3 regions of the Priestia sp. YIM B13551 genome follow, and region 3 is predicted to be linked to each of the others. Evidence: riboswitches for the same ligand, from Rfam matches in the RefSeq annotation. Region 3 holds a riboswitch; each other region holds the start of a gene.
The links. Region 3 has a riboswitch for cobalamin ahead of ACFX4N_RS25095 (HoxN/HupN/NixA family nickel/cobalt transporter). Riboswitches for the same ligand answer to the same signal wherever they lie in the genome.
Positions count from the first base shown of each region.

Region 1: linked by a shared signal. The riboswitch ahead of ACFX4N_RS01375 ((2Fe-2S) ferredoxin domain-containing protein) and the one ahead of ACFX4N_RS25095 (HoxN/HupN/NixA family nickel/cobalt transporter) in region 3 are both predicted to bind cobalamin.
Region 2: linked by a shared signal. The riboswitch ahead of ACFX4N_RS04615 (ABC transporter substrate-binding protein) and the one ahead of ACFX4N_RS25095 (HoxN/HupN/NixA family nickel/cobalt transporter) in region 3 are both predicted to bind cobalamin.

Region 1 covers NZ_JBHZOX010000001.1:264,806-267,071, forward strand. Annotated here, with positions in the region: gene ACFX4N_RS01365 (M42 family metallopeptidase) at 1-41, shown strand, start outside; gene ACFX4N_RS01370 (hypothetical protein) at 393-551, shown strand; cobalamin riboswitch at 698-876, shown strand; cobalamin riboswitch at 995-1,174, shown strand; gene ACFX4N_RS01375 ((2Fe-2S) ferredoxin domain-containing protein) at 1,276-1,656, shown strand; gene cobJ (precorrin-3B C(17)-methyltransferase) at 1,670-2,266, shown strand, end outside.
Region 2 covers NZ_JBHZOX010000001.1:888,244-890,509, forward strand. Annotated here, with positions in the region: gene ACFX4N_RS04610 (adenosylcobinamide amidohydrolase) at 1-43, opposite strand, end outside; gene ACFX4N_RS04615 (ABC transporter substrate-binding protein) at 132-1,091, opposite strand; cobalamin riboswitch at 1,350-1,482, opposite strand; gene ACFX4N_RS04620 (thioredoxin family protein) at 1,573-1,887, opposite strand; gene ACFX4N_RS04625 (YpjP family protein) at 2,076-2,266, opposite strand, start outside.
Region 3 covers NZ_JBHZOX010000007.1:61,697-63,962, forward strand. Annotated here, with positions in the region: gene ACFX4N_RS25090 (organic hydroperoxide resistance protein) at 152-571, shown strand; cobalamin riboswitch at 673-855, shown strand; gene ACFX4N_RS25095 (HoxN/HupN/NixA family nickel/cobalt transporter) at 989-1,786, shown strand; gene ACFX4N_RS25100 (M20 family metallopeptidase) at 2,016-2,266, shown strand, end outside.

The DNA of each region.
Region 1 (2,266 bases), on a different contig from region 3:
TTCTTTATCACTATGTGCAGTCGAACATGGTTCTGCTTTAAGAAAGGAATATTTAATTAGTGTATTTTTATGCAAAACAAAGAGCAGGACGGGATTGTGATGTCTGTCCTTTCCTTTCCTAAAAAAGAAGCCGGCTGTCCGGCTTCTTTTTTTAATAAATACTATATATTTTTTTACTAGTGAAGCAACAGTTGGTTAAAAAAGCACCTTTTTAAAGAGGTATAATACTGCTTAAACCTTTTGGACATTTTGTTCACTTACAGAAGTTAAAATGTTTTTAAATTTTTAAAAGTTTCTTGTGACAAGTTTTGTAGAATGGGTTTTCAAAAGGAAATGGTTTCGGCATAATGTGGATATAGCGATCACTACAATAATCGGAGGCGAATCTTTTCATGTGGGTACTGACGGTATATGCTGGAAAAGAAATGAAAATGTTTGAATTTGAAACTGAAGAGCAGGCGAGAGAAGCTTTTGCCAAAACAAATGGCTGTAAAGTTCTTTCAGAAGTTGTGTATTATAATGATCCTCATTTAACATTAGTAGCTATATAATGAAAAAACAAGAGCTGATTTTATGCTCTTGTTTTTTTATAGATACTTGTATCTTCCGAAAAGAATAGAGTTGAAATAAAAAAAAATGTACGCTATGATATGGTAGTTACTTCTATTATTCTGATAGTTTAAAAGGTTCATATATATCAAACAGCAACAGTAAAGATGCCAAGAAGGCTTAATAGGGAAACTGGTGAAATGCCAGTACTGTCCCCGCAACTGTAAGTGTGGACGAACGAGTATAACCACTGTGAAAAAATCACGGGAAGGTTCTCAAGTAGAATGATACACAAGTCAGGAGACCTGTCTTTATTGTGAAGTTTCTATTTCTCCGGGGAGCGGGAAGGGAGACGTTGGCTTAAAGTGGCATTCGTGCACACTCTTACTCTGACGTTTTACCCGCTCGCATATTAGCGAAGCGGGTTTTTCTCGTAGCGTAAAACTACATATCGTGCAAAAAAGGTGCGCAATGTTCACATTGCGTTAAATGGGAAGTCTGGTGTGAAGCCAGCGCGGTACCCGCCACTGTGAAGAAGAGCTGATTGCATATGCCACTGTATTCGGGAAGGCGCAATCAAGTGATGAATCGAAGTCAGGAAACCAGCCTTTTTCTAATGCGAAGCTTACCCTACGGGATATAGGTGGAAGTGCAAAAACTTAGTTTGAATTTTCTGCGCCTCTATCATTGATAGAGGCGCTTTTTTTAGTAAAGGAGCGAATGAGTGTGACGACGTGGAACTTAAATGGAACAAAACATCACGTATTGATTTGTAATGGAAGCAGCTGTATGAGAAAAGGTGGAGAAGAAGCCACGCAAGCTATTCGAAATAAAGTGACGGAACTGGATTTGGATGAAACGGTTCATACGACGCGTACTCGCTGTAACGGACGATGCAAAGATGCTCCTGTAGCTATCGTGTATCCTTCAGGAGATTGGTACAAGCAGGTCACTGAAACCGTGGCTCACCGAATTGTCGAAGAGCATTTAGCAGGAGGCTGCAGTATAAAGGAATCGCTTATTTATGAATGTGATCAAAATGGTTTCGTTTCTCCGGAAAACAGTGACTCCATAGAAGGAATTGACAAAGTAAAAAGTAACGCATAAAGGAGGAGCTAGCATGAAAGGTAAACTGTTAGTTATTGGATTTGGGCCGGGAAGCTTTGAACATATTACACAGCGAGCAAGAGAAGCCATTCAAGAAAGTGATATGATCATCGGTTATAAAACCTATGTGGAACTAATTCAAGGACTGTTAACGAATCAGCAAATTATTAGTACGGGAATGACCGAAGAAGTAAGCCGTGCACAAGAAGCTGTAAAGCAAGCTGAAGCGGGCAAAACCGTAGCTGTCATTTCAAGCGGAGATGCAGGAGTATACGGAATGGCAGGCCTTGTGTATGAAGTGTTGATTGAAAAAGGCTGGAAAAAAGAAACGGGCGTAGAGATGGAAGTAATTCCTGGCATTTCGGCTATTAATTCATGCGCATCTCTCCTTGGAGCGCCCGTGATGCACGATGCTTGTACGATTAGTTTAAGTGACCACCTTACGCCTTGGGAGCTAATCGAAAAAAGAATTGAAGCAGCTGCACAAGCAGATTTTGTAGTGGCTTTTTACAACCCAAAAAGCGGAAGACGAACAAGACAAATTGTTGAAGCGCAAAGGATTCTATTAAAGTACCGTTCCCCTGATACGCCTGTTGGTCTTGTTAAAAGC
Region 2 (2,266 bases), on a different contig from region 3:
AAACCCCTGAGCTGTATGTTTTATAAGAAGTCTCGGTTTTCATGATTAAAAGCTCAGGCCGTTCTTCAATTTTAAGATGTGAAAAGGGACCAATCCCCTTTTCAATTCGAACTGGAATATGGTCCCTCTTCTTATTTATTGTACACCTCAGGGTATACTGCTTTTGCTAAGTCCTCTAAGCCATCTACAATACGAGGTCCTAAGCGGTTGATTTTGTTTTGATCAACCTTCTCGATGTTACCCTCTTTTACAGCAGTCATGCTGCTCCAAGCGGGACGCTTCATAATCTCATTTTTGTCTGCATCATACGTTGCGATAATAACGTCAGGGTTTAACTTAACAACTTGCTCTTCAGAAAACTTAACCCAACCCTTTTCACTACCCGCTACGTTATCAGCACCGATCATAGTAAGCATTTCGTTCATGAACGTACCTTTTCCTGTTGTATAAATCTCAGGAGCTCCTGATACCTCTATCCATACTTTTTTACGATCTTCTTTTGAAATCGTTTTTGCTTTTTTCTCAATTGAAGCTACTTTTTCTTTCATGTCTTTAATTGTTTGATTAGCTTCTTTTGTTTTACCTGTTAATTTACCGATTTGCGTAATAGAATCATAAACCGTATCAAACGTTGTTGAATCTTTTACAACAAATACCGGAATACCCGCACTTTCAATTTGTTTAAATACTTCATCCGAAACGCCCATACTTGAAGCGTGTGCCAGCACTAAATCAGGATTTAAAGCAATAACTTTTTCTGCATTAACGTTCATATCTCCTACCTGCGCTTTTTTCTTTACGCTTTTAGGATAATCATCGTTGCTTGTAACACCGACTAATTCTTTTTCAAGGCCAAGGGCATATACAATCTCCGTATTACTTGGCATTAATGAAACAATTTTCTTAGGCTGTTTTTTCAACGTAATTTCTTTATCACGCGCGTCTTTTACCTTTACTGGAAATGCAGCTTGTGACGTTTGTGCCGTATCTTGCTTCGTTTTTTTATCACTGTTGCTTTGGCTGCCTGCACCGCATGCAGCAAGTACGATGACTAACAGTGCAATAATGGAATACGAAAGCCATTTTTTCATCTAAATACTCCCCCTATATATTGTTCATTGTGAATACGAAACCTCCACGTTAAAGAAAAAGCAAATGATCATGCAAAAAGCAGCGCTATCCCGTTTTTCCGCTTTGACTATGTATACTGCTCGCCGGCAGCTTCAAAATAAAAAAGCTTTACTTTCAATTGAAAGCAAAGCAGGTAACGTCAAGATAAGCAGGAAAAGAATCCGTTCACTATACTTGATATGTATGTTCATTACCCTGCTTCACCCTTCCTCGAAGGTTTCACAGCTAACAATAAGGCAGGTCTCCTGACTTACGCACAAAGCGCTTACAGTGGCGGGACCGCGCTGGTTTTTCACCAGACTTCCCTTTTCACTCAATCTTTAAATTGAGACCTTATTGCTTTACGATTATTCACTTGTCCTAGTATACCCCACTCATGGAAAAATGGAAATAGCCATTCTCACAAAAAAAGCTGCGAGAATGCTCTCGCAGCTTAAGGAATTAAAGAGTTGCTAAAAATTCACGGACCGCTTCAGGCGTTTTAGCATTTGCACTGTGCAAGTGTGCAATTTTTTCACCGTTTTTATATACAAGAAGAGAAGGAATACCCATTACATTGTTTTCAGCAGAAAGTTCTTCAAACTCATCCTTGTCAATTTTAAACCATGCTTTATCTGTATTTTCGTCAACGATTTCATCAATGAACATATCCAAACGTTTGCAATCAGGACACCACGTTGTCGTAAAAATCCCAACGCTTAGTGTTTCGTTCTTAATTTGTTCGCGAAATTGTTTTTCTTCCGTAAATTGTTTCATTGTGTTACCTCCAGCATCTATTCGTTCCTTCTCACTATTCTATGGTAAGAAGTCTGACTTCATTATAAACGATTTTTTTATCGTTGTGCTAATGTTTCAGCTTATTTAGACCATAACGGTTTTAGACGTAAAAAAATGCTAGCTTAAAAAAGCTAACATTTCGAAATCGTAGAATGTTGTGTCTATTATCAGCTAAACCATTTAGGCGGCATGTTTCGGTTCCAATAAATTTTCCCTAAATCATAATGCTTTTGAAAATTATCTGCAGCCGCATGATAGTGAAAATTAAACCAGTATCCATCTTTTGGAGGATTTTCACGCCGTACGTGAAACCGTATTAAGTCCTGACCGGTCTCCCGGTCATATACATGGAAAATCT
Region 3 (2,266 bases):
AAAAAGTCGCAAATACGCGGCTTTTTTTATTGGGAAATTTTTAATGTATTTAATACTTGTTTTTTAAAATTAAATTGTGTACAATTAAATTACAGAAACGATAAATAAAAAACTTTTAATAAAATTAACGAAAAAGAGGAGAGGTTTATACATGAAAGCTTTATATGAAACAACAGTCGTTAACACAGGTGGAAGAACAGGGGAAGTTCACTCTTTAGATAACATCTTTAACTTAGACGTTGCAACACCTCCAGCGCTTGGTGGAGAAGCAACAACAGCAACAAACCCAGAGCAGCTGTTTGCAGCTGGATACAGTGCTTGTTTCAACAGCGCGTTAGAATTTATGTTGAAAAAACATAACGTAGAAATCAAAAGCAGTGAAGTAAAAGCTACTGTTCAGCTGCTTCCTGATAAAGCTGATCAAGGAGTGAAAATTGGAGTAGCGCTTGAAGCTCATATCGAAGGCTTAGATTTAGAAACAGCGAAAAAATATGTAGACCTAGCTCACTCATACTGCCCGTATTCAAAAGCAATCAGCGGTAACGTAGACGTAACGGTAGAAGTAGTTTAATTGCTTTAAAAAGCCTAAGCATGTAAAGCTTAGCAGGGCTTTTTTATTTGAATTTTCTCTATTCATTTGTAAGAAGTACTAGTATAATGAGGAAGAAAATGAATCATTCGCACAGTTTAGGTGCTCTTACATAGCGTAAGAGGTAACAGGGAATCGAGTGCAAATCTCGAGCGGTCCAGCCACTGTAAGCAGGGAGTTTTCTATCTTATCGTCACTCAAAACGGGGAAGGCGGTAGAAAATGATGATCTCAAGCCAGGAGACCTACCTATTCTGTACACTTGACTCTTCTAGGAAAGAGGCGGTGTATCAAGGTACGCAGTGAGCAATTGCTGTTTATTTTCATATGCCGACACATCCTCAATTTCTATAGAATTGAGGCTTTTTTACGTTTTATTTTAAAAAAAGGAGTGTAGGAAATGGAAGGTTTATCAGTTTTTTTACTTGTCTTTTTATTAGGAATCAGGCACGGATTGGATGCAGATCACTTAGCTTTTATTGATGGCCAGACTCGATATAATTGGCGAATGGGCAGCCGTTTTGCCCCGTGGGTCGGAACGCTGTTTTCACTAGGTCACGGAGGAATGGTGGCCGTCACGGCCGGAGTGCTGGGCGTGGTGATGAAGAATTTTACGTTTCCATCGTATTTCGATCATTTTGCATCTTGGGTATCCATTATCTCTCTCTTTCTAATCGGGACATTAAACACATATCATTTGCTTCGAACCAAAAATAAAGAGGAAGAGTTTCAGCTGAGCGGGTTAAAAGGAAAGTTTATTCCGAAAATCGCAAAAGGAACAACGAATCCTTTTTTAATTATTCTTGTAGGAGCATTGTTCGCTTTAGCAGCCGAAACGGTCAGTCAAACGGCCGTGTGGTCTCTAGCTGTAGGGAACGCAGGCAAGTATACGCCGCTTTTGTTAGGACTAGTGTTTATGTTTGGTATGATGCTTACAGATACAATCGATTCGATGATTGTACATAAAATGGTGAATGAATCGAGTAAATTTGGACAATCTGCTTCCCGCTTGATGGGCTGGGTTATTGTTGTCCTCGCGTATGGTGTGTCATTCTATTTAGCATTCACTTTCTTTAACCCATGGGCCGAAGTAAACTTTGAAATGGTTGGCGTTATTCTGTTTATTTTTTTAGTGTCTATGTTTGTTTTTGTGAGTGTGAAGTCAAAAGGGAAAAATATTAAAATAAATGTCAATTAGTCAAACGAAAGCTTTAATCTGATGAAGATTGAAGCTTTTTTGTATGAATTTGTTGAAGTTTATGGCTATTTTCGGTCGGTTATGAATAAGTTAAAGTATTATCTGTATTTAAAGGATGGAAAATTGTCTGAAAACCATTATAATTAAGGATAATTTAAGGTCGTTATGTGAAACGTAGAACATAGTTATACGTACGATAAATAAAAGCATTTAATGCAAGCAGCAGGGGTTGTTTGGAGGAGGAATTGATTTGAGTCAGGTAATGGTAGAACAAAGCGTGTTTAGTTATTTAAAAGAACACGAACAAGAGATGCTTGAAGATTTAGTTGGATTTGTGAAAAAAGAATCACCGTCCTACAGTAAAGAGTTAGTAGATCAGTGTGGAATGTATTTAACGCAGCTGTTTCATAAACGGTTAGGGGTAGGATACGAAATCATAGAAGAAAAAGAAGTAGGAAACCATTTGAAATTTACGATTGG